Regions from separate parts of the Streptomyces sp. NPDC058872 genome, predicted to be linked through region 3. Evidence: predicted binding sites of a transcription regulator. Region 3 holds the regulator's gene; each other region holds the start of a gene.
What was found. The regulator HrcA, encoded in region 3, represses chaperone genes, less so after heat shock. The targets are predictions, from matches to a motif close to TTNGCACTCNGNNNNNCNGAGTGCNAA.
Positions count from the first base shown of each region.

Region 1 (10,155 bases), on a different contig from region 3:
AGTTGGCGGCGCGCCGGGTTCGCCGGGGCCGCGATAGGCGTCCTGGCCGCCGGTGCGGCCGCCGGGGTCGCCGTGGAGCGGCTCACCGTCGGCCGTTCGGTGCGGCAGAAGGCACGGCTCGCCCTGGACGCCGCCGGTCCGTACGGCGGTCTGCGCGGCGCCCCCGGTCGGGCCCGCGCCGAGGACGGCACGGTCCTGTACTACGAGGTGGACGAGGTCGAGCCGAACGCGCCGTCGGCCGGTCGCCGCCGCCGGTTGTTCGGGCGGAAGGAACCCGCCCCCGTCACCGTCGTCTTCAGCCACGGCTACTGTCTCAACCAGGACTCCTGGCACTTCCAGCGGGCCGCCCTGCGCGGTCTCGTCCGCACCGTCCACTGGGACCAGCGCAGCCACGGCCGGTCCGGGGAGGGCGCCTCCCAGACGGGGCCCGACGGGGTGCCCGTCTCCATCGACGGACTCGGCCGCGACCTCAAGGCCGTCCTCGACGCGGCGGCGCCCGAGGGGCCGCTGGTCCTCGTCGGCCACTCGATGGGGGGCATGACGGTGATGGCGCTCGCTGCCCAGTACCCCGAACTGATCCGCGACCGGGTCGTCGGCGTCGCCCTCGTCGGCACGTCGGCGGGGCAGCTGGGCGAGGTGTCGTACGGGCTGCCGCTCGCCGGCGTCAACGCCGTCCGGCGGGTCCTGCCGGGCGTCCTGCGGGCGCTCGGCTCCCAGGCGGAGCTGGTCGAGCGCGGTCGACGGGCGACCGCCGACCTCTTCGCCGGGCTGATCAAGAAGTACTCGTTCGCGTCGAAGGACGTCGACCCGGCGGTCGCCCGCTTCGCCGAGCGGATGATCGAGTCGACCCCGATCGACGTGGTCGCCGCCTTCTACCCGGCCTTCGCCGAGCACGACAAGGCCGCCGCCCTCGCCGCCTTCGAGGAACTGCCGGTGCTCGCGCTCGCCGGGGACAACGACCTGGTCACCCCCAGCTCGCACACCGAGGCCATCGCCGGCCTCCTCCCGGACGCGGAGCTGGTCATCGTCCCGGACGCCGGCCACCTGGTGATGCTGGAGCACCCGGAGGCGGTCACCGACCGGCTGGCCGACCTGCTGGTGCGGGCCGGTGCCGTGCCGGCCGGGGGGACCCTGCACAGGGACTAAGTTTGCGGGTATGGAAGCAGCCCACCCGCCCGTCTCCGGCGCCACCCTCTCCGTCGACTCCCCGCAGCAGATGCAGGAGCTCGGCCGCCGGCTCGCGAAGATCCTCCGCCCCGGCGACCTCGTCATGCTCACCGGTGAGCTCGGTGCCGGGAAGACCACCCTGACCCGCGGCCTCGGCGAGGGGCTCGGCGTGCGGGGCGCCGTCACCTCCCCGACCTTCGTCATCGCCCGCGTCCACCCGTCCCTGGTCGGCGGTCCGGCCCTGGTGCACGTCGACGCGTACCGCCTCGGCGGCGGACTCGACGAGATGGAGGACCTCGACCTGGACGTCTCGCTGCCCGAGTCCGTGGTCGTCGTCGAATGGGGCGACGGAAAGGTCGAGGAGCTGACGGACGACCGGCTGCACCTCCTGATCCACCGGGTGACCGGCGACACCGACGACGACCGGCGCACGGTCGTGCTGCGCGGGATCGGAACCCGCTGGGCGGACGAGGACCTGGCCGCGCTCTAGGACGGCGGTCCGTAGGTTCCGACAACGTGTCGGGAAGGTGTTGCGTGGGTCCCGCGAGCCGTGGTCACATGGAGGCACGAGCTGGTTAGGTGTACCTAACCTACGGGAGGCATGCATGGCGACGCCAGAACGCGCGGAACCCGGCGGGGGCCACGTCTCGATGAGCGAGCTGTTGGCTTCCTGCGCGGCTGCCCGAGCCCTCTCGACCCCGCCGCCCGAGCAGGCGGAGCGGGCGCAGGAGGACGAGGAAGCGGTGCGGGACGAAGCGGCCTGAGCCCGGGTCCGAGGACGGGGGCGACGGTCGGGCGGGCCGTGCGGGGGAGGGCGTTCGCCGTGGGCCGTCCCCCGGAAGACGTACGTCTGGAACCGGGCCGCCGGGGGCGGGGTCCCCCTTCCGGGAGGCCTCAGGCGACGACGACGACCTTCGCGCCGATCACCGCGAACAGCCACATCGCGTCGCCGTCGGCCCGCTTCATGCGAATGCCGCCGGTCTTCCGGGCCGGGTCCGGGGAGGGCGTCGAGCCGTCCACCGCCGCACTGAAGCCGACCGTCACGTCCTCGGCCGTCGTGAACCGCACCACGTGCTCGATCTGCACCCCGTCCGAACCGCGCACCGAGCCCGAGCGCGAGGTCACCCGGTACGCCCCCGGCAGCGGGTCGACCGTGCTCGGCCACACCGTGAACGTGCGGGTCGCCTTGCCCTTCCCGTCCACGATCCACACCCGGCGGTCGGCGAGCGCGTACACCACCCGCTCGCCGCTGCCCGAATCCACCGGGACGGCCAGGGGGTCCTTGACCGGTTGGGGCACGCCGCTCGGCGAGGTCGAGGGAACGGCCGCGCCCGGAGTCCGCGGCTTCACCGACAGATCGGCGGGTGCGTTCGCCGAAGCCTGGTAGGCCAGGACGCCGACCACGACGACGGCCGCCGCGGTGAGCCCGGCCACGAATCCCGAGCTGCTCCTTGCCACCGTGCCCACCTCTCGTACGTACGTGTCGAAGGGTGACGGTAGCAGCAGCCCGCCCGAGGGTCGGGGCAGCGTGCCCGGGAGCCGTAGGCTGTTCGCGTGCTGTTGCTCGCCATGGATACCGCCACTCCCGCCGTCACCGTCGCCCTCCACGACGGCGAGGCCGTCGTCGCCTCGTCGAGCCAGGTCGACGCCCGTCGCCACGGGGAGCTGCTGCTGCCCGCCGTCGACCGGGTCCTCACCGAGGCGGGGCTCACGCTCGACGCCGTCACCGGCGTCGTCGTCGGCGTCGGCCCCGGTCCCTACACCGGCCTCCGGGTCGGCCTCGTCACGGCCGCGACCTTCTCGTCGGTGCTCGGCGTACCGGTGCACGGCCTGTGCACCCTCGACGGCCTCGCGTACGCCTCCGGGATCGAGGGGCCCTTCGCCGTCGCGACGGACGCCCGCCGCAAGGAGGTCTACTGGGCGCGGTACCAGGACTCCCGCACCCGGGTGACCGACGCGTCCGTCGACCGGCCCGCAGACATCGCCGACGCGCTCGCCGGGCTTCCCGTCGTCGGTGCCGGCGCCCGGCTGTACCCCGAGGCCTTCCCGGACGCCCGCGACCCCGAGCACCAGTCGGCCGCCGCGCTCGCCGGGCTCGCCGCGGAGCGGCTCGCCGCCGGCGGCGACGGCTTCCTCGACCCGCTGCCGATGTACCTGCGCCGCCCCGACGCCCAGGTGCCGAAGAACTACAAGGTGGTCACTCCCACGTGAGCGCCTCCGTGACCGGGGCGGTGCTGCGCGAGATGCGCTGGTGGGACATCGAGCCGGTGCTCGCCCTCGAAGCCGACCTGTTCCCCGAGGACGCCTGGTCGGCGGGGATGTTCTGGTCCGAGCTCGCCCATGCCAGGGGCCCGCGGGCCACCCGCCGCTACGTCGTGGCGGAGGACCCGTCCGACGGCCGGGTCGTCGGGTACGCCGGGCTCGCCGCGGCCGGCGGGCTCGGCGACGTGCAGACGATCGCCGTCGCCCGCGACCAGTGGGGCACCGGCCTCGGTGCCCGGCTCCTCACCGAACTGCTCCAGCACGCCACCGCCTTCGAGTGCGACGAAGTGCTCCTCGAAGTGCGCGTGGACAACACCCGGGCCCAGAAGCTCTACGAGCGCTTCGGCTTCGAGCCCATCGGTTTCCGGCGCGGCTACTACCAGCCCGGAAACGTGGACGCGCTCGTGATGCGACTGACCGTTCAAGGAACTGGGACTGAGATCTGATGGCTGCTGACGAACCGCTGGTACTCGGAATCGAGACCTCCTGCGACGAGACCGGCGTCGGCATCGTCCACGGGACCACCCTCCTCGCCGACGCCGTCGCCTCCAGCGTCGACACCCACGCCCGCTTCGGCGGCGTCGTGCCCGAGATCGCCTCCCGCGCCCATCTGGAGGCCATGGTCCCGACGATCGAGCGCGCGCTGAAGACGGCCGGGATCTCCGCGAAGGACCTCGACGGCATCGCCGTCACCGCGGGCCCCGGCCTCGCGGGTGCGCTCCTCGTCGGCGTCTCGGCCGCCAAGGCGTACGCCTACGCCCTCGGCAAGCCGCTGTACGGCGTCAACCACCTCGCCTCGCACATCTGCGTCGACCAGCTGGAGCACGGCAAGCTGCCCGAGCCCACGATGGCCCTGCTCGTCTCCGGCGGGCACTCCTCGCTGCTGCTCTCCAGTGACATCACCTCCGACGTGCGGCCGATGGGCGCCACCATCGACGACGCGGCCGGTGAGGCCTTCGACAAGATCGCCCGCGTCCTCGACCTCGGCTTCCCCGGCGGACCGGTCATCGACCGGCTCGCCAGGGAGGGGGACCCGGCGGCGATCGCCTTCCCGCGCGGTCTGAGCGGTGCCAAGGACCCCGCGTACGACTTCTCCTTCTCCGGCCTCAAGACGGCCGTGGCCCGCTGGATCGAGGCCAAGCGGGCGGCCGGCGAGGAGGTCCCGGTGCGGGACGTCGCCGCGTCCTTCCAGGAGGCGGTCGTCGACGTGCTCACCCGCAAGGCCGTCCGGGCCTGCAAGGACGAAGGCGTCGACCACCTGATGATCGGTGGCGGCGTCGCCGCCAACTCGCGGCTCCGGGCCCTCGCCGAGGAGCGCTGCGAGCGGGCCGGGATCCGGCTGCGGGTGCCCCGCCCGGGCCTGTGCACGGACAACGGCGCGATGGTCGCCGCCCTCGGTTCCGAGATGGTCGCCCGCAACCGGCCGGCCTCCGACCTGGAGCTGTCGGCGGACTCCTCGCTGCCGGTGACCGACCCGCACGTCCCCGGCCACTCCCACGACCACGTGCACGAGGTCAGCAAGGAGAACCTGTACTCGTGAGGCTCACGCTCATGTGGGAGGCCCGGGCCTCCCGGGGCCGGGGTGCCGAGCTCCTGGAGTGGGCGCGGGCGCAGGTGCTCGCCCGTGAGCCGGTCCGCCGGGAGGTCTTCCGCGCACCCCAGGACCGGGTCCTCGTGCTGACCTGGTGGGACGCGGAGGCCTTCGACACCGAGCTGCCCGAACTGCCCGAACCGGACGCGGAGCTGATCACCCGTCCGGTGCACCGGTGGCGCTTCGAATCGGTCGAATAGGCGCAGGGGTTCGAGGGTCGGGCAACCTTTCGGGGTGATCGTGCATCCCACAGCGCGTGAAGAAGAAGCTCGCGCTGTGGACCGCCCTGACCGCCGTCGCCCTCGCGTTGGCCGGCTGTGCGACGGAAGGGGCCTCCGCCGCGGGCCCCCGGACCCCCGCGCCCGCCTCCCCGTCCGCCGCGGCCACCGGGAAGCCCGTGGCCACCGGGAAGCCTGCGGCGGACGGGGAGGCGGGGCGGGCCGGGAGCGGGGCCGCCGCCGTCGCCGCGTACCGGAAGTGGGGCCTGAAGCCCCTTCCGGCCCCACCCGCCCCGCCCTCCGTCAAGCCGGTGGTCCGCGAGCCCGGCGGGCCGGTGCCGGTCATCAGCGAGATCCCCACCCGCGAGAAGGTCGTCTTCATCACGATCGACGACGGGGCCGAGAAGGACCCCGCCTTCGTCCGGATGATGGAGGACCTCAAGGTCCCCGTCACGATGTTCCTCACCGACGCGGCGATCCGCGCCGACTACGCGTACTTCGAGCCGCTGGTCGCCCAGGGCCACGGCCTCGCCAACCACACCCTCACCCACCCCAACCTGCGCACCCTCTCCGCGCAGGCCCAGCGCCGGGAGATATGCGGCCAACAGACCGGGCTGAAGGAGCGGTACGGCACGGCCCCGCGCCTCTTCCGACCGCCCTACGGCAACTGGAACGAGGCCACCCGCGCAGCGGCGGGGGAGTGCGGGGTCGACGCGATCGTGCTCTGGCGCGAGTCCATGCAGATCAAGGACATGCAGTACCAGCGGGCCGACCGGAAGCTCCGCCCCGGTGACATCATCCTCGCCCACTTCCGGGGGCCTTCCGAGCTCAAGGGCCGCACGATGACCGAGATGACGGCGACGCTGCTGCGCCGCATCCAGGAACAGGGCTTCACGGTCGCCCGGCTGGAGGACTACGTATAGCCGCTCCCGGGGCGGCCCGCGGGGCAGGGGGCTACGGCTTGTCCGCCGGCCGGCCGATCAGCATCGTCGGGGCGCCCGCGACCCGGGTGAGCAGCACGGTCGCCGCCCCGGGCCCCTTCGGCTTCACCCGGCGCCGGATCTCCTCGGGCTCGACCGCCGAGCCGCGCTTCTTCACGGTGAGCGTGCCGACCTCGCGCTCCCGCAACAGGGCCTTCAGCTTCTTGAGGTTGAAGGGCAGCACATCGGTGATCTCGTAGGCGGTGGCGTACGGGGTGGGGGTGAGCGCGTCCGCCGTGACGTAGGCGATCGTCCCGTCGATCAGGCCCCCGCCCAACTCCTCGGCCACCTCGGCGACCAGGTGCGCCCGGATGACGGCGCCGTCCGGTTCGTAGAGGTAGCGGCCGACCGGCCGGACCTCCGGATCGGGGAGCCCCCGGCCGGTGAGCCCGACGCCGGACGGCAACAGGGTGGCGCGGCGGGCGCCGGGCTCCGTGCCGAACCAGAGCACGGCCTCCTTCACGTCCCCGCCGTCCGAGATCCACTCGGCCTCGGCCTCCTCGGGCACCGCCTCGTGGGGAATCCCCGGGGCGACCTTGAGGGCGGCCCGCGGGGCCCGGCGGGCCGCCCCGATCGCCCAGGACAGCGGCGGGGAGTACGCCTCGGGGTCGAAGATCCGCCCCCGGCCGCCGCGTCGCGCCGGGTCGACGAAGACCGCGTCGTACGGGCTCGTGTCGATCTCGGTCACGTCCGCGCACCGGACCTCGATCAGCCCGTCGAGTCCCAGCGCCTCGGCGTTGGCCCGGACCACCGCGGCGGTCAGCGGATCGCGGTCGACGGCGAGGACGGAGACGCCGGCGCGGGCGAGGGCGATCGCGTCGCCGCCGATGCCGGAGCACAGGTCCGCGACGCCGTCGACGCCCAGCGCCCGCATCCGGCGGGCCCGGTACGCGCCGACCGAGGCGCGGGTCGACTGCTCGACCCCGTGGGGCGTGAAGTACATCCGGTGCGCGTCCTCGGCCCCGAACTTCGCCACCGCCCGCTGTCGCAGCCGGGCCTGTCCGAGCGCCGCGCTCACCAGCTCGGCGGGATGGTCGCGGCGCAACCGGGAGGCGACCGCCAGCTCCTGGGCGGGGTCGTAGTCGCGCAGGGCGGCGAGGAGCGTCTGCCCCTCGGGGGCGAGCAGGGCGGAGAAGGAGGCGAGGTCGGTCACCCGTCCCATTGTGGGCCCTGGGCCGCTGTGGGCCGGGCGGGGGACGAACGGCGCGGTACGGCGGTGTCGCGGCTCGAAGGGGCTCGTGCGCTGACAGGATGCGGCGCCATACAGCTCGTACGACAAAAGGACCACGCGATGACATATGGTGCGCACCGCCCCCGCCGGACGCTCGGGGCGGCGCTCGCCGTCGCCGCCCTCGCCGTGGCCGCCACGGCCTGCTCCGGGGGCGCCGAACCCGAGCGCGACGCCCCCGCCCCCGCCGCCGGTCAGCAGGCCCAGGGGTCGGCGGGCGCCCTCGCCGCCTACGTCGAGAAGGTCCGCGCCCAGCGGGCCGCCCGCGCGCTCGCCGCCAAGAAGTGGGGCCTCGCGGCGACCCCGCTGGACGCCCCCGCCCCGCCCGTGACCAAGCCGAAGATCACCACCCGCAAGGGCTTCGAGACGGACGGCAAGGGCCTGCCGCCCGTCTTCACCACCGTGCCGACCCGGCAGAAGGTGGTCTTCCTGACCATCGACGACGGTGCGGAGAAGGACCCCCAGCTGCTGCGGATGATGAGCGAACTGCACATCCCCTACAGCGCCTTCCTGAGCAACTACCTGGTCAAGGACGACTACCCCTACTTCGCGAAGATGCAGAAGTCGCAGGAGGCCGGGGTCTCGCTGCACAACCACACCCTCAACCACCGCTATCTGCCCGGCCTCTCGTACAGCGAGCAGAAGCGCGAGATCTGCGGCATGCAGGACGTCATCCAGAAGCGCTTCGGCACGCGGCCCCCGCTCTTCCGGCCGCCGTACGGCAACTACAACGAGGACACCCTCCGCGCCGCGCAGTCCTGTGGCGTCAAGGCGGTCCCGCTGTGGGCCGCCGAAGCCTTCCCCGACCACATGGAATGGCGCGAGTGGGACCGGGACCTGCACCCCGGCGACATCGTCCTCACCCATTTCCGCGGCAAGGAGGACTGGAAGGGCAGCATGCCGGACATGATCCGTCGGGTGATGAACGTGATCACGGCCAAGGGCTACGCCGTCGCGAAGCTCGAGGACTACGTGTGAGGACGCGGGGACGGCGCTGGGTCGCCGCAGTCGCCGCGACCGGCGCGCTCTTCGCCCTCCCGGCCTGCGCCTCCTCGGTGGACCCGATCGAGCGGCTCGGCCGGAAGGCGGCGGAGCGGGTCACGACCCGTCCCACGCCCGCCCGGGAGGTGCGGGCGGCGGTGGACGCGAAGGAGTGCGGGGGGCTGCGGGAGCGGACCCCGATCACGCCACAGGGCGATGAATTGGCACTCCGCTTGACCGAGTGCTAATCGCGGTCATAGTCTCGGCTCTGGCACTCCCCACTGGAGAGTGCCAACACAGCGACGGGCAGGTCCGGCACCCGCGACGACGGATCCACCTGGTCGCCACCTCAGACAGTTAACCCCGTGAGATCTCCGAAGGGGGAGGTCGGATCGTGACGACCACCAGCTCCAAGGTTGCCATCAAGCCGCTCGAGGACCGCATCGTGGTCCAGCCGCTCGACGCCGAGCAGACCACCGCCTCTGGCCTGGTCATTCCGGACACGGCGAAGGAGAAGCCCCAGGAGGGCGTCGTCCTGGCCGTGGGCCCGGGCCGCTTCGAGAACGGCGAGCGTCTGCCGCTCGACGTCAAGACCGGCGACATCGTGCTGTACAGCAAGTACGGCGGCACCGAGGTGAAGTACAACGGCGAGGAGTACCTCGTCCTCTCGGCTCGCGACGTCCTCGCGATCGTCGAGAAGTAATTCTCCGAAGTACCGAAGTACCTGAAGCAGATGCTTTGAGCTGCGCCCCGAGGCCCCTTCCCAGGCGCCCCGGGGCGCGGTTCGTTCCACCCGAATCCGAGAGGGCTGAACCGCTCCCATGGCGAAGATCCTGAAGTTCGACGAGGACGCCCGTCGCGCCCTTGAGCGCGGCGTCAACAAGCTTGCCGACACGGTCAAGGTGACGATCGGCCCCAAGGGCCGCAACGTCGTCATCGACAAGAAGTTCGGCGCCCCCACCATCACCAACGACGGTGTCACGATCGCCCGCGAGGTCGAGATCGAGGACCCGTACGAGAACCTCGGCGCCCAGCTGGTGAAGGAGGTGGCGACCAAGACCAACGACATCGCGGGTGACGGCACCACCACCGCCACCGTGCTCGCCCAGGCCCTGGTCCGCGAGGGTCTGCGCAACGTCGCCGCCGGTGCTTCCCCGGCCGCCCTGAAGAAGGGCATCGACGCCGCCGTCAAGGCCGTCTCCGAGGACCTCCTCGCCACCGCGCGCCCGATCGAGGACAAGTCCGACATCGCCGCCGTCGCCGCGCTCTCCGCGCAGGACCAGCAGGTCGGCGAGCTCATCGCCGAGGCGATGGACAAGGTCGGCAAGGACGGCGTCATCACCGTCGAGGAGTCCAACACCTTCGGCCTGGAGCTCGACTTCACCGAGGGCATGGCCTTCGACAAGGGCTACCTGTCCCCCTACATGGTGACCGACCAGGAGCGCATGGAGGCCGTCCTCGACGACCCCTACATCCTGATCCACCAGGGCAAGATCTCCTCCATCCAGGACCTGCTGCCCATCCTGGAGAAGGTCATCCAGGCCGGCGCCAGCAAGCCGCTGCTGATCATCGCCGAGGACGTCGAGGGCGAGGCCCTCTCCACCCTCGTCGTCAACAAGATCCGTGGCACCTTCAACGCCGTGGCCGTCAAGGCCCCCGGCTTCGGTGACCGCCGCAAGGCGATGCTCGGCGACATGGCGACGCTCACCGGCGCCACCGTCATCGCCG
Region 1 is NZ_JBHYMK010000009.1:774-10,928, reverse strand. Features, by position in the region: gene ACFW22_RS07520 (alpha/beta fold hydrolase) at 1-1,146, shown strand, start outside; gene tsaE (tRNA (adenosine(37)-N6)-threonylcarbamoyltransferase complex ATPase subunit type 1 TsaE) at 1,157-1,657, shown strand; gene ACFW22_RS07510 (hypothetical protein) at 1,773-1,931, shown strand; gene ACFW22_RS07505 (hypothetical protein) at 2,062-2,625, opposite strand; gene tsaB (tRNA (adenosine(37)-N6)-threonylcarbamoyltransferase complex dimerization subunit type 1 TsaB) at 2,722-3,378, shown strand; gene rimI (ribosomal protein S18-alanine N-acetyltransferase) at 3,411-3,875, shown strand; gene tsaD (tRNA (adenosine(37)-N6)-threonylcarbamoyltransferase complex transferase subunit TsaD) at 3,875-4,969, shown strand; gene ACFW22_RS07485 (hypothetical protein) at 4,966-5,220, shown strand; gene ACFW22_RS07480 (polysaccharide deacetylase family protein) at 5,277-6,161, shown strand; gene ACFW22_RS07475 (SAM-dependent methyltransferase) at 6,193-7,380, opposite strand; gene ACFW22_RS07470 (polysaccharide deacetylase family protein) at 7,510-8,424, shown strand; gene ACFW22_RS07465 (hypothetical protein) at 8,421-8,675, shown strand; gene groES (co-chaperone GroES) at 8,822-9,130, shown strand; gene groL (chaperonin GroEL) at 9,249-10,155, shown strand, end outside.
Region 1: groES (co-chaperone GroES) is a predicted target of HrcA. The motif match lies at 8,696-8,722, and genes of this name have one in related genera.

Region 2 (10,155 bases), on a different contig from region 3:
TCGGGGTGGTGTAGGCGGTGCTGCTCGTCTTGTCCGGCAGCGGGACGCGGACCGCCTGGGCCTTGCCGGCGACCTGGAGCTGCGCCGGGTTGAGGGTGTAGGTGCCGTTGCTGCCGAGGGGAGCGTCGACGTGGTCCAGCCAGCCGAGGAAGAGCTTCTCCTCGGCGCCCATGAGGCCCGGGTGGGTGCCGATGCCGGCGTTGGCGGCGTCGCCGTGGCCGAGCCAGGAGCCGGAGCTCATGAGGGTCCAGAAGGCGGTGGAGTTCTCGCCGCCGCCCGTGTCGTAGTAGTCCGGCAGGCCGAGGTCATGGCCGAACTCGTGGCAGAAGACGCCGAGTCCGCCGTTCTCGCCCTCGGTGGTGTAGTCGCCGAGCCAGTACGTGGACTGTCCGATGCGGGCGCCGCCGGCCTTGTTCTGGGTGCCGGAGACGTCCGGGCCGGTGAGGCCGTAGTCGTCGCCGTTGACGTACCAGCGGTGGGACCAGATGGCGTCCTCGCCCTGCGCGCCGCCGCCCGCGTCCTCGCCCATGCCGGCGTGCACGGCCTGGAAGTGGTCGATGTAGCCGTCCGGCTCGTCGAAGTTGCCGTCGTGGTCCCAGTCGTTGCGGTCCCAGACGTCGAACTGGGCGAGGTAGGCGTCGATCTCGGCGGGGGTCTTGCCGGCCGCGATCTGGGCGTCCCACCAGGCGTTGCCGGTGTCCTGGATGAAGGCCCAGGAGCCGCCGGAGTCCTCCACGGAGTTGTCGCCGTAGGTGGAGGCGTTGCCGGGGACCTTGACCCAGTCCTCGACCGTGTTGGTCACCGAGTAGCGGCCGTTGGACAGCTGCTCGTAGTACGTCTTCATGGACTCGCCGGAGCCGTTGAACAGGTTCTCGTAGTAGGACTTCGAGAAGTCGGCGGTCCAGGCGTTGGAGTTGTCCTCGGTCCGGTCGGGCTGCGGTATCTCGTTGTGCAGCGGGCCGGGGACGGTGCCGAGCTTGCCGGACCCCTGGTCGCCGAATTCGGAGAGGATCGTGAAGATCTTCTCCTGGCGGGTGGCGGTCGTGGTCTCGATCTCCGCGAACTTGCCGGGCGCGACCTCGACGACGCCCTCGGCGTTCGCCCTGGCCTTGCCCTTGGCCACCAGGTCGATCGCCGTCTGGCGCAGTTCGGTGCGCTGCTTCGTGAGCGGTCCGGGGCGGTTGTCGGGCCGGTGTGCCTGCGCACCCGTCGGTGCGGCGTCCCGGGCCTCCTGTGCGGCGGCGGGGGTGAGCCCCGCGGCGAGGAGTGCGGTGAGCGCCGACCCGACGGTCATGCCCACGACAATCTTTTTCACGTGTCTTGCGATCCTTCCGCTTGCCTCATGGGGGGAAAACGGATCGCCTGGGGGAACGATCGCCGCAGAGTCTGGCACGAGAGGACCCCTCAGGAGGAGGGGTCCGTACCGATTACCGGGAACCGGATCACCGCTGACCGAAGGACCCGGCGCACCGCACCCGCCGGGTCCTCCCCGTCACCGGCTATCCCCGGAGCGCCTCCAACTGGTCCAGGAACCAGCGCTGCGGGGGAAGGGACGTGGCCGCGACCGCCAGGCGTTTCGTGCGGTCCGCGCGCTCGGTCGACGACATGGACAGGGCGGTGTGCAGGGCTTCCGCGGTCTCCGAGACGTCGAAGGGGTTCACCGTGAGCGCGTCCTCGCCCAACTCCGCGTGCGCCCCCGCCTCCCGGGACAGGACGAGCGCGCAGCCGAGCTCCGAGACCACCGGTATCTCCTTGGCGACCAGGTTCATGCCGTCGCGCACCGGGTTCACCAGGGCCACGTCCGCGAGGCGGTAGGCCGCCAGGGAACGGGTGAAGTCGTCCTCGACCGAGACCAGCACCGGCTGCCAGTCCGCCGTCCCGAACTCGGCGTTGATCTCGTCCGCCAGCTCCGTCACCGCGGCCGTGTACGTGCGGTAGGCGTCGAGGTCCTGGCGCGAGGGGTACGCCGAGGCCAGGTGCACGACCCGGTCGCGCCACTCCGGGTGGACGACCAGCAGCTCCCGGTAGGCGCGCAGGCCGCGCAGGATGTTCTTGGAGAGCTCCGTGCGGTCGACCCGGACGATGGTCCTGCGCCCGCCGACCTCCTCCTGGAGCCGTGCCAGGCGCTCGTCCACCTCCCGGCGGTGCGCCAGCCTCCGGAGCTCCTCGCCGTCCACGCCCAGGGGGTACGCCCCGATCCGGGTGGTCCGCTCCGGGCCCGTCCGGCGCCGGTGCGTCACCCGGCGGCGCCCGTCGCCGCCCGGGGAACCGGGGGACGCCGTCCCGGAGGCGGTGGCGAAGTCCGCGCAGCCCAGGAACGCCGACGCCCATTCCCGGGTGTGGAAACCCAGTTCGTCCGCGCCCAGCATCCCCCACAGCAGTTCTTCCCGGACCCCGTCCGGGAGCATCCGCAGGTACGGGGGCGACGCCCACGGGGTGTGGGTGAAGTGGGCGATCCTCAGGTCGGGGCGGAGCTCCCGCAGCAGGCCCGGGACCAGGGCCAGGTGGTAGTCCTGCACCAGCACCGCCGCGCCCTCCGCGGCCTCCGCCGCCAGTGCCCCGGCGAAGGCCCGGTTGTAGGTGCGGTAGGAATCCCAGCGGCGCCGGAACTCCGCGTCGAAGACCGGCTCGCGCGGAATGTCGTACAGGTGGTGGTGGAGGAACCACAGCACCGAGTTCGCGATGCCGTCGTAGGCGTCGGCGTACACCTCCGGATCGATGTCCAACATGCGCACGCCGGGCTCGCCCGTCCCGCGCCGCACGGCCTCGCGGTCGCCCTCGCCGAGCGCCGCGCACACCCACAGGGTGTCCTGCGAGGAGACGGAGCTCAGCCCCGAGACGAGGCCGCCACCGCCCCTGCGGGCGTCGAGCGAGCCGTCCTCGCCGAGCACGTACGAGACCGGGCCCCGGTTGGATGCCACGAGCACAGTAGCCATGTGGCGAACCTAGCCCGTCCCGGAAACGCTCAAACGTACGTATACGAGACGGGTGGATCCGGCCACGGGGTGTCGCCGCAGCTCAGGGCCGGTCAGGGGCGCGCCGGCCGCGCACCGCGGCCCTCGCCACCAGGCCCGCCGCCGTCAGGGCCGCGGCGAGCGCCCCGAGCAGCCACAGCCGCTCTCCGCCGCTGCCGGTCCCGGCCGTGGCCCCGCCCCGCCCCACCGGCGCGGATCGCTCCGCCCCCGGTGCCGCCTCCGTCGGGCCCTGGCCGGAGAGGGGCACCGTGCAGTGCGCCGGCGGTTCCGCAGGGGGTGTCGGACACCCCGCGACCCTGCCGTCCGCCGGGGCGGAGCGACCGGACGGCGCCGCCCGGTGCCGCGGGTCGAAGGGCTCGACCGCGCCGGCGGCGACCGGTCCCGCCGCCAGCAGCAGCGAGCCCGCGGTGCACACGGCCGCGAGCGCTCTGCCCGGGTGGTGGTGTGTGAGGCGCATGGATCGAAAATCTAGGCAAAGCGGCCGTTGCGGGGGTCGCGCCACGCGCGCCGGCCGCGCTTTCGGGCCGCGGGGCGGGGCCGTCCGGACGCCCGTGCCACCGCCCTCCTCCGGGCTCAGGCCACGCGGCGGTGCGCGTACTCCGCTATCTCGGCGATCGGCGGTCGCTCCTCCGTGTCCACCGCGTACGTCCGCGGCTCGAACCCCTCCGTGCCCCGCTCGAACTGGGTCAGCCTCGGGCGCACCAGGTGTCCCCGGGAGAGCCGCACCTGAGCCGTCCGGTAGATGGCCGCCGCCATCCTGCCCAGTGCCTGCCCGTCCTGGTGCCGGTGCTTGCGCACCCCCACGTCCACCTGGGCCAGTGCGTCCAGGCCCACCGTGTGCAGGGCGTCCACGAGCAGCCCCAGTTCCACTCCGTACCCCACCGGGAACGGCAGCCGTTCGAGCAGGGAGCGCCGCGCCGCGTACTCGCCGCCCAAGGGCTGGACGAAGCCGGCGAGTTGGGGCCAGTGCAGATTGAGCAGCGGGCGCGCCACCAGTTCCGTCACCCGACCGCCCTGGCCGGGGATCCCGCCGGGGGCGGGCCCGTCGCCTCCGGCGCCGAAGGGGCGGTCGTACATCGCCTTGACGAAGTCCACGTCCGGGTCGGTGAGCAGCGGGCCGACGATCCCCGTCACGAAGTCCGCCGAGAAGTCGCGCAGGTCCGCGTCGACGAAACAGACCACGTCCCCGCCCGTCGCCATGAGGGACCGCCACAGGACCTCGCCCTTGCCGGGCACGGCCGGTATGCGGGGGAGCACCTCGTCCCGCGCGACCACCCGCGCGCCGGCCGCCTCCGCCACCTCCGCGGTGCGGTCGGTGGAGCCCGAGTCGACCACCACCAGTTCGTCGACCAGGGGCACCGCCGCCGTCATCAGTTCGCGGCGGATCACGGAAACGATGTCCCCGACCGTCGCCTCCTCGTTCAGCGCCGGCAGGACGACGCTCACCTTCGTGTTCCGTTTGGCGGCGAGGATCCGCTCCAGCGGTCGGTCCGCCACGGACCAGGACCGCCGCTCCAGCCAGCGTTCCACCTCTTCCAGCACGTGATCTCCATCTCGCGGTTCGGACGGCCGGTCCAAGCGTCCGGGCCTTCGGTTACAGTCTTGAACAACGCGGATGCCCGATGCACGTCGGGGTCCCACCCGCGTCGGAGCGCAGGAACGAAAGTCCACCGCGCTTCACAATCGAATACCGCTCATCCAGAGGGGCAGAGGGAAACGGCCCGTTGAAGCCCCGGCAACCCTCCAGTCGGTCACTCGTCACCCGTCTTCGGACCACCATCCAGGTGGAGCCCGACGGGCGCCGCATCACATGCGCGAGGTCCCCGGCTAGGGAAGGTGCCAAATCCGTCTCATGGCGAAAAATTCGCCATTGAGAAAGATGAGGAGAAAGGGCCTCGCCTCCATGGCTGTACAGACCGTCGCACCCACCACCGTCGACCTCGGTCCCGCGTCCGGGCTCTCCTGTCGCGAATGCGGTGAGGTCTTCCCGCTCGGCCCGATCTTCGCCTGTGAGCTCTGTTTCGGGCCCCTCGAAGTCGCGTACGACTTCCCCACCGGTGACCCCGAGGCGCTGCGCAAGCAGATCGAGGCGGGCCCCGCCAACGTCTGGCGCTACGCCCCGCTGCTGCCCGTCCCCGCAGACGTCGCCGAGAAGCCGAACCTGAACCCCGGCTGGACCAAGCTGGTCCAGGCCGACAACCTGGCCCGCGAGATCGGCGTCGCCCCCGGCAAGCTCTTCGTCAAGGACGACTCCGGCAACCCGACCCACTCCTTCAAGGACCGGGTCGTCGCCCAGGCCATCGAGGCCGCCCGCGCCTTCGGCTTCACCACGCTCTCCTGCTCCTCCACCGGCAACCTGGCCGGCGCCGTGGGCGCCGCCGCCGCCCGCGCCGGCTTCCGCTCCTGCGTGTTCATCCCGCACGACCTGGAGCAGGGCAAGGTCGTCATGGCCGGTGTCTACGGTGGTGACCTCGTCGCCATCGAGGGCAACTACGACGACGTCAACCGCTTCTGCTCGGAGCTCATCGGCGACCCGCTCGGCGAGGGCTGGGGCTTCGTGAACGTCAACCTCCGCCCCTACTACGGGGAGGGCTCCAAGACGCTGGCGTACGAGATCTGCGAGCAGCTCGGCTGGGTCATCCCCGACCAGCTCGTCATCCCGATCGCCTCCGGCTCCCAGCTCACCAAGATCGACAAGGGCCTGCAGGAGCTCGTCAAGCTCGGTCTCGTCGAGGACAAGCCGTACAAGATCTTCGGCGCCCAGGCGGAGGGCTGCTCCCCGGTGTCGGCGGCCTTCAAGGCCGGCCACGACGTCGTACGGCCCCAGAAGCCGAACACGATCGCCAAGTCGCTCGCCATCGGCAACCCGGCCGACGGCCCCTACGTCCTCGACATCGCCCGCCGGACCGGCGGCGCCGTGGAGGACGTGAACGACGAGCAGGTGGTCGAGGCCATCAAGGTCCTCGCCCGCACCGAGGGCATCTTCGCGGAGACCGCGGGCGGTGTGACCGTCGGCGTCACCAAGAAGCTCGTCGAGGCAGGTCTGATCGACCCCGACCTCACCACCGTCGTCCTCAACACCGGCGACGGACTCAAGACCCTGGACGCGGTGGCCGACACCTCTCAGGCAACCACCACCATCCGCCCGAGCCTGGACGCGTTCCGCGACGCCGGCCTGGCGCACTGAAAGGTTACGAAGACATGGCCGTGAACGTCCGCATCCCCACCATCCTCCGCACCTACACGGGCGGGCAGTCCGAGGTCCGGGCCGAGGGCGCGACCCTCGCCGAGGTCATCGCGGACCTGGACAAGAACCACACGGGCATCGCCGCCCGCGTCCTGGACGACCAGGGCAAGCTGCGCCGCTTCGTCAACGTCTACGTGAACGACGACGACGTGCGCTTCGAGCAGGGCCTGGAGACGGCCACGCCGGCCGGCGCGGGCGTCTCGATCATCCCGGCGGTCGCCGGCGGCTGCTGAACCGTCCGGTCGTCCTTACGGGGCCCCGTCTTTCTAGAATTGCCCCTTCCGCGCCAATAAGCGGAAGGGGCAATTCTGCATGGTTGAGCGCGGTAGAGTTGGGGAAGTCCCCTCGGCCGCGCATGCCGGACACATATGAGAATGCGTCCCCGCGCGACAAGAAGTAGCCAAACTCCATGCGCGTTGTGTACCTTCTGCGCGCTTTGCCGGGCCCGACTTGCCCCATAAAAAAGGGGATTCTCCCCAATTCCCCTTTCCAGGGCGCCCAGAATTCTCGGTCGAATGACCTGTTGCAGAGGGCAGTTGGACAGATACATTCAGCCGCGGTCGACGCGTTCCGGCGCAGGGTCTGACCCGGGGTTCGTGAAGTGCGGCCCCGCGCAAGGGCCAGTAATAGGGGAGTTAGGCATGGCTCAGGGCACCGTCAAGTGGTTCAACGCGGAGAAGGGCTACGGCTTCATCGCGGTCGACGGTGGTGCGGATGTTTTCGTCCACTACAGCGCGATCCAGATGGATGGTTACCGCAGCCTCGAAGAGGGACAGCGGGTCGAGTTCGAGATCTCGCAGGGTCAGAAGGGCCCGCAGGCGGACATGGTCAAGCTCGCCGTCTGAGCGCGGCGCGATCGGCCACCGACGCAACGCCGTCGAGGGGGCCGCACCCCGGAAGGGGTGCGGCCCCCTCGCGCGTTCCGCTCCGGCCGTCGGGGTGGCACCCGGACCTTCCCGCCGTCCGGCCCGCCGCGCACCTGGGTGTTCTCCGGAACGGCTTGCACTCTCCTAGGGCGAGTGCTAATCATTGGCGTTAGCACTCGGAAGGTGAGAGTGCTACGAGGATCGGGCAGACGAGGCCGCCGGCCGGGTGGGGCAAGGAACCACGCGGAGTCGCGGAGGCCGTCCGTCGCGGGCGTCGGCGCGGTCCTGGAGCGTTATCCACCCCATGTCCGGGAGGACCACTTCACATGGCCAAGATCATCGCGTTCGACGAGGAGGCCCGGCGCGGTCTCGAGCGCGGCATGAACCAGCTCGCTGACGCCGTCAAGGTCACCCTCGGCCCCAAGGGCCGCAACGTCGTCCTCGAGAAGAAGTGGGGCGCCCCCACGATCACCAACGATGGTGTCTCCATCGCCAAGGAGATCGAGCTCGAGGACCCGTACGAGAAGATCGGCGCCGAGCTGGTCAAGGAAGTCGCCAAGAAGACGGACGACGTCGCCGGCGACGGTACGACCACCGCCACCGTCCTCGCCCAGGCGCTCGTCCGCGAGGGCCTCCGCAACGTCGCCGCCGGCGCCAACCCGATGGCCCTGAAGCGCGGCATCGAGAAGGCCGTCGAGGCCGTCTCCGGCGCCCTCCTCGAGCAGGCCAAGGACGTCGAGACCAAGGAGCAGATCGCTTCCACGGCCTCCATCTCCGCCGCCGACACCCAGATCGGCGAGCTCATCGCCGAGGCGATGGACAAGGTCGGCAAGGAAGGCGTCATCACCGTCGAGGAGTCCCAGACCTTCGGTCTGGAGCTGGAGCTCACCGAGGGCATGCGCTTCGACAAGGGCTACATCTCGGCGTACTTCGCCACCGACATGGAGCGCATGGAGGCGTCGCTCGACGACCCGTACCTCCTGATCGTCAACTCCAAGATCTCTTCCGTGAAGGACCTCCTCCCGCTCCTGGAGAAGGTCATGCAGTCGGGCAAGCCGCTGCTGATCATCGCCGAGGACGTCGAGGGCGAGGCCCTGTCGACGCTGGTCGTCAACAAGATCCGCGGCACCTTCAAGTCCGTCGCGGTCAAGGCCCCGGGCTTCGGCGACCGCCGCAAGGCCATGCTGAACGACATCGCCATCCTCACGGGCGGCACGGTCATCTCCGAGGAGGTCGGCCTCAAGCTCGAGAACGCGGGCCTCGACCTGCTCGGCCGCGCCCGCAAGGTCGTCATCACCAAGGACGAGACCACCATCGTCGACGGTGCCGGTGACAGCGAGCAGGTCGCGGGTCGCGTGAACCAGATCCGCGCCGAGATCGAGAACTCCGACTCGGACTACGACCGCGAGAAGCTCCAGGAGCGCCTCGCGAAGCTGGCCGGCGGCGTGGCCGTCATCAAGGCCGGCGCCGCGACCGAGGTCGAGCTCAAGGAGCGCAAGCACCGCATCGAGGACGCCGTTCGCAACGCGAAGGCGGCCGTCGAGGAGGGCATCGTCGCCGGCGGTGGCGTGGCCCTGCTCCAGGCGTCGAACGTCTTCGAGAAGCTCGAGGCCGACCTGACGGGCGACGAGGCCACCGGTGCCAACATCGTCAAGCTGGCCCTCGAGGCCCCGCTGAAGCAGATCGCGGTCAACGCCGGCCTTGAGGGCGGCGTCGTGGCGGAGAAGGTCCGCAACCTGCCCGTCGGCCACGGCCTGAACGCCGCGACCAACGAGTACGTCGACCTCATCGCCGAGGGCATCATCGACCCGGCGAAGGTGACGCGCTCCGCGCTGCAGAACGCCGCGTCGATCGCCGCGCTGTTCCTCACCACCGAGGCCGTCATCGCCGACAAGCCGGAGAAGGCCGCTGCGGCTGCCCCGGGCGGCATGCCGGGCGGTGACATGGACTTCTGATCCCTTCGGGATCGGTGGTTCATCGCTGAACGCGAACGAGGGCGGCACCCCCACCAGGGGGTGCCGCCCTCGGGCGTTCGGCGGATCCTGGAAGGGACGGGTCTCCTCCGGGAAGGGGCCGGAACCATGGTCACCCTGTTCACCACGCCGGCCGACCGCGAACTGGTCGTCACCCGCACCTTCGACGCCCCGCCGAGCAGCGTCTGGAGCGCCTGGACGCGCCCCGAGCACGTGCGGCAGTGGTACGGCTCCGCCGCCCTGACCACCTCGGTCGTGGACATCGACCTGCGCATCGGCGGTGCCTGGCGCTGGGGACAGACCGCTCCCGACGGCCAGGAGATCGTCTTCTCCGGCACCTACGAGGACGTCGTCCCGGTGGAGCGGCTCGACTACACGGAGGTCTTCGAGCAGATGCCGGGCGACGACCCGGTCCGCATCACCCTCACCTTCGACGCGACCCCCGACGGCGGCACCGCCCTGACCAGCACCTCCTTCTGGCCCTCGAACGAGATCAGGGACCAGGCCCTGGCGGCGGGCATGGAGGCGGGGGTCAGGGAGCAGTACGACCGGCTCGCCACGTACGTGCGGACCCTGTGAAGGGCCGGTGCCGGCGGATCAGGGGCTCGGGGCGGGGACGGGCGACGGAGTCCGCTCCCGGGCACGGGCCCGGACGAGGAGCACGCCGTAGGAGGTGAGGGCGAGGAGACGGAGGGCTTCCCACCAGACCGGGAGCGGCCCCGGGCTGTTGGAGTTGACCCAGTTGCTCACCGCGTGCAGAAGGGCCAGCGGCCAGATCGAGACGGTGTGCAGGCGCAGGGCGGCCAACACGAAGCCGAAGACGGAGGCGTGCAGCACCTGGAACGCGATGTAGTCCGGACTGCGTCCGAAGACGAGCCCGGACAGCACGTGTCCGAGGCCGAAGAGCAGGGCGAGCCAGAGGGCCGTGCGCCACGGGGACAGTGCGCGCAGCAGTTCCTGCATCACGCCCCGCGCGTACAGCTCCTCGCTGATCCCGACCGAGACCATCAGCAGCGCGCTCGCGGCCAGCGCGCTCGCCGTGCCCGTGACACCACGGGTCAGCTCCAGGCCGACCACCAGGTACGCGGGGAGCA
Region 2 is NZ_JBHYMK010000108.1:1,093-11,247, reverse strand. Features, by position in the region: gene ACFW22_RS34890 (immune inhibitor A domain-containing protein) at 1-1,315, opposite strand, end outside; gene ACFW22_RS34885 (trehalose-6-phosphate synthase) at 1,500-2,936, opposite strand; gene ACFW22_RS34880 (hypothetical protein) at 3,019-3,432, opposite strand; gene ACFW22_RS34875 (glucosyl-3-phosphoglycerate synthase) at 3,549-4,517, opposite strand; SAM riboswitch class I at 4,667-4,861, shown strand; gene thrC (threonine synthase) at 4,855-6,162, shown strand; gene ACFW22_RS34865 (MoaD/ThiS family protein) at 6,177-6,455, shown strand; gene ACFW22_RS34860 (cold-shock protein) at 6,864-7,067, shown strand; gene groL (chaperonin GroEL) at 7,415-9,043, shown strand; gene ACFW22_RS34850 (SRPBCC domain-containing protein) at 9,170-9,640, shown strand; gene ACFW22_RS34845 (CPBP family intramembrane glutamic endopeptidase) at 9,659-10,155, opposite strand, start outside.
Region 2: groL (chaperonin GroEL) is a predicted target of HrcA. The motif match lies at 7,222-7,248, and genes of this name have one in related genera.

Region 3 (10,155 bases):
ACGAACCACCAGAAGGCACCGCCGCCGCCCGGAGGACGTCGTGAGCGACACACAGACCCAGATCGAGAACCGGCCGCCCTCCGTGGCGACCCTCTTCCTTGAGCGCGTCGAGCGGACCCCGGATGCGGAGGCCTATCGCCACCCGGTTCCCGCTGCTTCCGGCAGCGGACCGGACGACTGGAAGTCGCTCAGCTGGGGACAGGCCGCCGAGCGGGTCTACGCGATCGCCGCCGGCCTCATCGACCTCGGCGTCCGGCCCGAGGAGCGGGTCGCCCTCGCCTCCTCCACCCGGGTCGAGTGGATCCTCGCCGACCTCGGCGTGATGTGTGCCGGCGCCGCGACCACCACGGTCTACCCGCAGACCAATGCGGAGGAGTCGGCGTTCATCCTCTCCGACTCCGAGTCGAAGGTCCTCATCGCCGAGGACGCGGCCCAGGTGGCCAAGGCCGTCGAGTGCCGAGCCGACCTGCCCGACCTCCACCACGTCGTGGTCATCGACCCGGCCGGCGTCGACACCGGGGACGAATGGGTCGTGACCCTCGCGGACCTGGAGGCCCGCGGCAGGGCCTACCTGGAGGAGCACCCCGACGCCATCAAGGAACGCGTCGCCGCGATCACCTCCACGCAGCTCGCCACCCTGATCTACACCTCGGGCACCACCGGCCGCCCCAAGGGCGTGCGCCTCCCGCACGACAACTGGTCGTACATGGCCAAGGCCATCGCCGCCACCGGTCTCGTCACCCAGGAGGACGTGCAGTACCTGTGGCTGCCGCTCGCCCACGTCTTCGGCAAGGTCCTCACCTCGGGCCACATCGAGGTCGGGCACGTCACCGCCGTCGACGGCCGCGTCGACAAGATCATCGAGAACCTTCCGGTGGTCCGGCCGACCTACATGGCCGCCGTGCCCCGCATCTTCGAGAAGGTCTACAACGGGGTCGCCAGCAAGGCCCGTGCCGGCGGCGGCGCCAAGTACAAGATCTTCCAGTGGGCGGCCGGCGTCGCCCGCGAGTACGCCAAGACCACCCAGGACAACTTCCGCCGCACCGGCACGGCCTCCGCGCCCTTCGGCCTCTCGGCCAAGCACAAGGTCGCCGACGCGCTCGTCTACGGCAAGATCCGCGAGGCCTTCGGCGGGAACCTGCGCGCCTGCATCTCCGGTTCCGCCGCCCTCGCCCCCGAGATCGGGTACTTCTTCGCCGGCGCCGGCATCCACATCCTGGAGGGCTACGGCCTCACCGAGTCCTCCGCGGCCTCCTTCGTCAATCCCGGCGAGGCCTACCGCACCGGCACCGTCGGCAAGCCGCTCCCCGGCACCGAGGTCCGGATCGCCGACGACGGCGAGATCCTGCTGCGCGGCCCCGGCATCATGGAGGGCTACCACGGCCTGCCGGAGAAGACGGCCGAGGTACTGGAGTCCGACGGCTGGTTCCACACCGGTGACATCGGCGAGCTGTCCGCGGACGGCTACCTCCGGATCACCGACCGCAAGAAGGACCTGATCAAGACGTCCGGCGGAAAGTACATCGCCCCGGCGGAGGTCGAGGGCCACTTCAAGGCCGTCTGCCCCTTCGTCTCGAACATCCTCGTCCACGGTGCCGACCGGAACTTCTGCACCGCCCTGATCGCCCTCGACGAGCCGGCCATCCTCGGCTGGGCCGCCGAGCACGGGCTCGGCGGCGCGTCGTACGCCGAGGTCGTCGCCGATGCGCGGACCCAGAAGCTGGTCCAGGGGTACGTCGACCGTCTCAACGAGGGGCTCCAGCGCTGGCAGACGATCAAGAAGTTCCGCCTGTTGCCGCGCGACCTCGACATCGAGCACGGTGAGCTCACGCCGTCCCTCAAGCTGAAGCGGCCGGTCGTCGAGCGGGCGTACAAGGACCTCATCGAGGAGATGTACGAGGGCTCGCGCGAGGCCTGACCGGCGAGTGGGAGGGTCACCCCGGGCAGTACGGGACAATGGGTCCCATGCCTTCCGTACTGCCCGATGGTGAGCCCGTTCCCGAAGACGGGGCGCTGCCCCCGCAGGCCCTCGCAGGCGCCGTGGACCGGCCGCTCGGGTTCTACCTGCACGTCCCGTACTGCGCGACGCGCTGCGGCTACTGCGACTTCAACACGTACACGGCGAGCGAACTGCGCGGTACGGGCGGTGTGCTCGCCTCGCGCGACAACTACGCCGAACAGGTCGCCGAGGAGATCCGGCTCGCCCGGAAGGTCCTGGGGGACGACCCGAGGCCGGTCCGCACCGTCTTCGTCGGCGGCGGCACGCCGACCCTGCTCGCCGCCCGGGACCTGGTCCGCATGCTGGCGGCCGTCCGCGACGAGTTCGGGCTCGCGGACGACGCCGAGGTGACGACGGAGGCCAACCCGGAGTCCGTCGACCCGGCCTACCTCGCGGAGCTGCGCGACGGCGGCTTCAACCGGATCTCCTTCGGGATGCAGAGCGCCCGCCGGCACGTCCTGCAGGTCCTCGACCGCACCCACACCCCCGGGCGCCCCGAGGCGTGCGTCGCCGAGGCGCGGGCCGCGGGCTTCGAGCACGTCAACCTGGACCTGATCTACGGCACCCCGGGGGAGTCCGACGACGACTGGCGGGCCTCGCTGGAGGCGGCGATCGGGGCCGGGCCGGACCACGTGAGCGCCTATGCCCTGATCGTCGAGGAGGGCACCCAGCTGGCGCGCCGCATCCGGCGCGGCGAGGTGCCCATGACCGACGACGACGTGCACGCCGACCGGTACCTGATCGCGGACTCGGTCCTGGCCGGGGCCGGATTCGAGTGGTACGAAGTCTCCAACTGGGCCGCTTCCGAGGCCGGGCGCTGCCTCCACAACGAGCTGTACTGGCGGGGCGCCGACTGGTGGGGCGCGGGCCCCGGTGCCCACTCGCACGTGGGCGGCGTGCGGTGGTGGAACGTGAAGCATCCCGGCGCGTACGCCGCGGCGCTGACCGGCGGGAGGTCGCCGGGCGCCGGGCGCGAGGTCCTCTCGGACGAGGACCGGCGGGTGGAGCGGGTGCTGCTGGAGCTGAGGCTCCGCGACGGGTGCCCGCTGGACCTCCTGCGCCCGCAGGGCCGCATCGCGGCCGAGCGCTCGCTGGCCGAGGGGCTGCTGGAGCCGGGGCCGTACGGGGCGGGGCGCGCGGTCCTGACCCTGCGCGGGCGACTGCTCGCCGACGCGGTGGTGCGCGACCTGGTGGACTGAGGGGCACCCGGCCGACGGGCGGCCCCGCGCCGGGGTCAGGGCACCGTCACGTGGTCGATCAGGCGTTCCACCGCACCCAGCAGCTCCGGCTCGAGGTCCCGGTACGAGGTGACCCTCGACAGGATGTGCTGCCAGGCCGCACCCGTGTGGGCCGGCCACCCCAGGGCCCGGCAGACGCCCGTCTTCCAGTCCTGGCCGCGGGGGACCGTCGGCCAGGCGGGGATGCCCAGGGAGGACGGCTTCACGGCCTCCCAGACGTCGACGTACGGGTGGCCGACGACCAGGACGTCCGGAGAACTCACCCGGGCCGCGATCCGGGACTCCTTGGAGCCCGGGACCAGGTGGTCCACCAGCACCCCCAGACGGGCGTCCGGCGCCGGACCGAACTCCGCGACGATCGACGGCAGGTCGTCGACGCCCTCCAGGTACTCCACGACCACGCCTTCGATCCGCAGGTCATCGCCCCAGACCCGCTCGACGAGCTCCGCGTCGTGACGGCCCTCCACGTAGATCCGGCCCGCCCGGGCCACCCGTGCCCGCGCCCCCGGGACCGCGATCGAGCCGGAGGCCGTGCGGGCCGGTCGTGCCGGGCCGGCCGCGGAAGGGCGCACCAGGGTCACGACCTCGCCCTCCCACAGGAAGCCGCGCGGTTCCAGCGGGAAGACCCGGTGCTTGCCGAAGCGGTCCTCCAGGGTCACCGTGCCCGCCTCGCAGCGGATCACCGCCCCGCAGAAGCCCGTCGTGACCTCCTCGACGACGAGGTCGCGGTCGGCCGGGACCTCCGGGACGGGCTTCGTCTTCTTCCAGGGGGGCGTCAGGTCCGGGTCGTAGCTGCGCATGGGCTCGATTCTGTCCGGGGCACGGGGCACGGGGCACGGGGGCGGCCGGGTGGGCCGCCCGCCCTCCGGAGGCGGCCGAAAGGGCGTCAGGTCCACGTGCGGGCCGCGCACTTCGGGTGACGTTAGGCCACGCCGAAGCGGCGTGCCAGTTCATCGCGCTGGCCCCGCACGAACGCGGCGTCCACCACCGCCCCGTGGCCCGGTACGTACGCCGCCCGCCCGCCGCCCAGGGAAAGGAGGCGGTCCAGGGCGTCCGGCCAACGGGACGGGACGGCGTCCGGGCCCGCCTGGGGCTCGTCCGACTCCTCCACCAGGTCGCCGCAGAAGACGACCTCGCGCGAGCCCGGTGCGCAGAGCGCCAGGTCGTGCTTCGTGTGCCCGGGGCCGACGTTCGCCAGGAGGACCTGGCGGTCCCCCAGGTCGAGCGTCCACTCGCCCGAGACCACGTGCCGCGGGGCCACCAGGACGTCCGCCGCCTCCGCAGCCGCCACCGGGTCCAGGCCGTGTCGTACCGCGTCCGTGCGCAGGGCTTCCCGGTCCCTGGCCCCGCTCAGCAGTTGGTCGCTGCCCACCGCGCCGAACACCTCCGCGCCCGCGAACGCGGCGGTGCCGAAGACGTGGTCGAAATGGGGGTGCCCCAGTGCGATGTGCGTCACTCTCCGGCCGCCGGTGAGCCCCTCGATCTGCGTCCGCAGCTCCGCGCCCTCCGCGAGCGAGGAGCCCGTGTCGTACAGCAGCACCCCCCGTGAGCCCAGCACCAGGCCCACCGTGGCGTCCCAGCCTGGCAGTCGTCGCCGGCCCACCCCGTCCGCGAGCCGCTCCCATCCGTACGCTTCCCAATCCACGTCCATGGGGCGACGCTAGCCGGTGCGGGCGCCGCCTCCTTGCCAGGAGCGATGCCCGCCGCCGTACACTGGCCGGGGAATCGCTGGCACTCGGACAGGGGGAGTGCCAAAAGCGGAGCAACCGGAACGACGACGACAGGCGGAGGTGCGCACGATGCTCAGCGAACGCAGACTCGAGGTCCTGCGCGCCATCGTGCAGGACTACGTCGGGACGGAGGAGCCCGTCGGCTCCAAGGCGCTCACGGAGCGCCACAAGCTCGGGGTGTCACCCGCCACCGTGCGCAACGACATGGCCGTCCTGGAGGAGGAGGGCTTCATCGCCCAGCCCCACACCAGTGCCGGTCGCATCCCGACCGACAAGGGCTACCGGCTCTTCGTCGACCGGCTCGCCGGCGTCAAGCCGCTGTCGACGCCCGAGCGGCGGGCGATCCACAACTTCCTGGACGGTGCCGTCGACCTCGACGACGTCGTCGGCCGTACGGTCCGTCTGCTCGCGCAGCTGACCCGACAGGTCGCCGTCGTCCAGTACCCCTCGCTGACCCGTTCGACCGTCCGGCACGTGGAGCTGCTCTCGCTGGCCCCGGCCCGCCTGATGCTCGTCCTCATCACGGACACCGGTCGGGTGGAGCAGCGCGTCATCGACTGCCCCGTGCCCTTCGGCGAGACCTCGCTCGCCGATCTGCGGGCCCGGCTCAACAGCCGGGTCGTCGGTCGTCGGTTCGCCGACGTCCCGCAGTTGGTGCAGGACCTTCCCGAGTCCTTCGAGGAGGCCGAGGACCGCGCCACGGTCTCCACCGTGCTCGCGACCCTCCTCGAAACGCTCGTCGAGGAGCACGAGGAGCGGCTGATGATCGGCGGCACCGCCAATCTCACCCGCTTCGGACACGACTTCCCCCTGATGATCAGGCCCGTCCTGGAGGCACTGGAGGAGCAGGTCGTGCTCCTCAAGCTGCTCGGCGAGGCCAAGGAATCCGGCATGACCGTACGCATCGGGCACGAGAACGCCCACGAGGGGCTGAGCTCCACGTCCGTCGTCTCGGTCGGCTACGGTTCGGGCGGCGAGGCAGTCGCCAAACTCGGCGTGGTCGGACCGACCCGCATGGACTACCCCGGAACGATGGGAGCGGTACGCGCAGTGGCACGTTACGTCGGACAGATCCTGGCGGAGTCGTAAGTGGCCACGGACTATTACGCCGTGCTCGGCGTACGCCGCGACGCGTCCCAGGACGAGATCAAGAAGGCGTTCCGGAGGCTCGCGCGCGAGCTGCACCCGGACGTCAATCCCGATCCGAAGACGCAGGAGCGCTTCAAGGAGATCAACGCCGCCTACGAGGTCCTCTCGGATCCGCAGAAGAAGCAGGTCTACGACCTCGGCGGCGACCCGCTCTCGGCCTCCGGCGGGGGCGGTGCGGGCGGTGGCTTCGGGGCGGGTGGCTTCGGCAACTTCTCCGACATCATGGACGCCTTCTTCGGCACGGCCTCGCAGCGCGGTCCGCGTTCGCGCACCCGCCGCGGACAGGACGCCATGATCCGCCTGGAGATCGACCTCAACGAGGCGGCCTTCGGCACCACCAAGGACATCCAGGTCGACACGGCGGTCGTCTGCACCACCTGTTCGGGTGAGGGCGCCGCACCCGGCACCTCCGCGCAGACCTGCGACATGTGCCGCGGTCGTGGCGAGGTGTCCCAGGTCACCCGGTCCTTCCTCGGCCAGGTCATGACCTCCCGGCCCTGCCCGCAGTGCCAGGGCTTCGGCACCGTCGTCCCGACGCCGTGCCCGGAGTGCGCGGGCGACGGCAGGGTCCGGTCCCGCCGCACCCTCACGGTCAAGATCCCGGCCGGCGTCGACAACGGCACCCGCATCCAGCTCGCGGGCGAGGGCGAGGTCGGTCCCGGCGGCGGTCCCGCCGGCGACCTGTACGTCGAGATCCACGAGACCCCGCACGAGGTCTTCCAGCGGCGCGGCGACGACCTGCACTGCACGGTCACCATCCCGATGACGGCGGGTGCGCTCGGCACCAAGGTGCCGCTGCAGACCCTCGACGGCGTCGAGGAGATCGACATCCGCCCGGGAACGCAGTCGGGCCAGTCGATCCCGCTGCACGGCCGGGGCATCACGCACCTGCGGGGCAACGGCCGGGGCGACCTGATCGTGCACGTCGAGGTGACCACCCCGGGCAAGCTCGACGCGGAGCAGGAGCGACTCCTGCGCGAGCTGGCCAAGCTGCGCGGCGAGGAGCGGCCCACCGGCCAGTTCCAGCCGGGACAGCAGGGGTTGTTCTCGCGGCTCAAGGACGCGTTCAACGGGCGGTAGGCGCTCGTGCGGACGGGGGGACGGGGCACCGGAAGGCGCGGACCCGTCCCTCCGCCCGTCTCCGGAGCAGGCCCTTCCGCGATCTGACGGACGGATTCGGCCCGGAAGCAGGGGCATGGCACGATGCCCACATGTCCACCACCGCACTGAACGGTCTCTCTCGTTTCCCGATCGTGCAGGCCCCCATGGCGGGTGGCGCCGCTGGTCCCGAGCTCGTCGGGGCCGTCTGCGAGGCCGGGGCGCTCGGGTTCCTGGCCGGCGGGTACAAGACGGCCGGGGGGCTCTACCAGGAGATCAAGCAGGTGCGCGGGCTCACCGCACGCCCCTTCGGAGTCAACCTCTTCCTGCCCCAGGAGGGGCCGCACGCCGACCCCGCCGCCGTCGACGTCTACCGCCACCAGCTGGCCGGTGAGGCCACCTGGTACGGCACCCCGCTCGGCGAGGCCGACGACTCCCGCGACGACGCCTACGACGCCAAGCTCGCGATCCTCCTGGAGGACCCGGTCCCCGTCGTCTCCTTCACCTTCGGCTGCCCCGCGCCCGAGACCTTCCGGGCCTTCGACCGGGTCGGCACGTACACCCTCGTCACCGTCACCTCCGCCGAGGAGGCCCTCGCCGCGGAACGCGCCGGGGCCGGAGCCGTCTGCGTCCAGGGCGTCGAGGCCGGTGGGCACCAGGGCACGCACCGCGACGAACCGGCCGAGGACGACGCCCCCGGCACCGGGCTCCTCACCCTCGTCACCGAGGTCCGCCGGGCCGTCGCGCTCCCCGTCGTCGCCGCCGGCGGGATCATGTGCGGTGCGCAGATCGCCGCAGTCCTCACCGCCGGGGCAGCCGCCGCCCAACTCGGCACCGCCTTCCTGCGCTGTCCGGAGTCGGGCGCCCACCCGCTGCACAAGCAGGCGCTGACCGACCCGCTGTTCACCCGGACCGCCCTCACCCGGGCCTTCTCCGGACGCTCGGCACGCGGTCTCGTCAACCGCTTCATGCGCGAGCACGGGCCGTACGCGCCCGCCGCCTACCCCGAGGTCCACCACCTCACGGCCCCGCTCCGCAAGGCCGCGGCCCATGCCGGCGACGCCCAGGGCATGGCCCTGTGGGCGGGCCAGGGATACCGCCTCGCCCGCGAGCTCCCCGCCGGGGAACTGGTCGGGGTGCTGGCCGCCGAACTCGACACCGCCCTCTCCGGACCGCCCCACAGGAGCACCCCATGACCGCACCCGTCTTCGTCGTCGACGCCGTCCCCGGTGCCGGGAGCTTCCTGCTGGACGGGCCCGAGGGGCGACACGCCGTTTCCGTGAAGCGGCTGCGCGCCGGGGAGGCGCTGGTCCTCGCCGACGGCCGGGGCCGGTGGGCCGAGGGCGTGGTGCTCGCCGCCGAGGGCAAGGACCGGCTCACCGTCCGCATCGACGAGGTCCACGAGGACTCCGAGGAGGAGCCCCGGATCACCGTCGTCCAGGCGCTCCCCAAGGGCGACCGCGGCGAACTCGCCGTCGAGACCATGACGGAGACCGGGGTGGACGCGATCGTGCCCTGGGCCGCGTCCCGCTGCATCACCCAGTGGAAGGGCGACCGGGGCCTCAAGGCGCTCGCCAAGTGGCGGTCCACCGCACGGGAGGCCGGCAAGCAGTCGCGCCGCACCCGCTTCCCCGAGGTCGTCGAACCCATGACGACCAAGCAGGTCGCCGCCTTCCTCGCGGGCGCCGACTTCGCGGCCGTCCTGCACGAGGACCGCGAGCACCCCAGCGGGACGCTCGCCACCGCGGAGCTCCCGGTGGAGGGTTCGATCGTGCTCGTCGTCGGCCCCGAGGGCGGGGTCTCGCCGGAGGAGCTCGCCGCCTTCGAGGCCGCCGGGGCGAAGCCGTACCGGTTGGGCCGCAGCGTGCTGCGCACCTCGACGGCCGGTACGGCGGCGACCGCCCTGGTCCTGGGGCGCACCGGCCGCTGGAGCTAGGCGGTCCGTCCGGGCGGGGGCGGGAGGCACCCCGCGGGCGGTCCGCCCGCCGCCCCGGACGTGCCTTCGCCGGCCCCGGCCGCCGGGACCCGGCCGTCGCGCACCGGGGGAGCCGCTCGGCCCCGGAGCTGCGCGCTCCGGAGAACCGGCCGGGAACCCCGGCGGAACCCGTCCCGTCGGGGCGGCGGATAGCATGCCCGTCGTACCGGTGTTGTACTGATCGACAGAGGCGAGGAGGCCCGGGCCATGGCCGGAGAGCCGCAGAGCGACTGCCTGTTCTGCAAGATCGCGCAAGGGGAGGTGCCGGCGACGATCGTGCGCGAGACGGAGACCACGGTCGCGTTCCGCGACATCAACCCGCAGGCGCCCACCCACGTCCTCGTGATCCCGCGCGCCCACTACCCCGACGCCGCCTCGCTGGCCGCCGCCGTGCCGACCGTCGCCGCGGACGTGCTGCAGGAGGCGGGCCGGATCGCCGAGCAGGAGAAGGTCGACGGCAGCGGCTTCCGGATCGTCTTCAACACCGGGGCCGGTGCCGGACAGACCGTCTTCCACGCCCATGCGCACGTCCTGGGCGGTCGCGGGCTCAACTGGCCGCCCGGATAGCCCGTGTCCGTACGCGAACTGGTCGTCCTCGGAACCGCCAGCCAGGTCCCGACCCGACACCGCAACCACAACGGCTACCTGTTGCGCTGGGACGGCCGGGGCATCCTCTTCGACCCCGGCGAGGGGACCCAGCGGCAGATGCTGCGGGCCGGGGTCGCCGCCCACGACCTGGACCGGATCTGCGTCACGCACTTCCACGGCGACCATTCGCTCGGCCTGGCCGGGGTGATCCAGCGGATCAACCTCGACCAGGTCCCGCACCCGGTCACCGCCCACTACCCCGCGAGCGGACGCCACTTCTTCGAACGGCTGCGGTACGCCACCGCCTACCGGGAGACCGTGCGCCTGGTCGAGTCGCCCGTCACCGCCGACGGGCCGCTCGCCACCACCGGGGACTTC
Region 3 is NZ_JBHYMK010000034.1:11,391-21,545, reverse strand. Features, by position in the region: gene ACFW22_RS21770 (AMP-dependent synthetase/ligase) at 41-1,918, shown strand; gene hemW (radical SAM family heme chaperone HemW) at 1,966-3,198, shown strand; gene ACFW22_RS21760 (DUF3097 domain-containing protein) at 3,234-4,037, opposite strand; gene ACFW22_RS21755 (MBL fold metallo-hydrolase) at 4,160-4,888, opposite strand; gene hrcA (heat-inducible transcriptional repressor HrcA) at 5,037-6,056, shown strand; gene dnaJ (molecular chaperone DnaJ) at 6,057-7,196, shown strand; gene ACFW22_RS21740 (nitronate monooxygenase) at 7,328-8,410, shown strand; gene ACFW22_RS21735 (16S rRNA (uracil(1498)-N(3))-methyltransferase) at 8,407-9,150, shown strand; gene ACFW22_RS21730 (histidine triad nucleotide-binding protein) at 9,397-9,756, shown strand; gene ACFW22_RS21725 (ribonuclease Z) at 9,760-10,155, shown strand, end outside.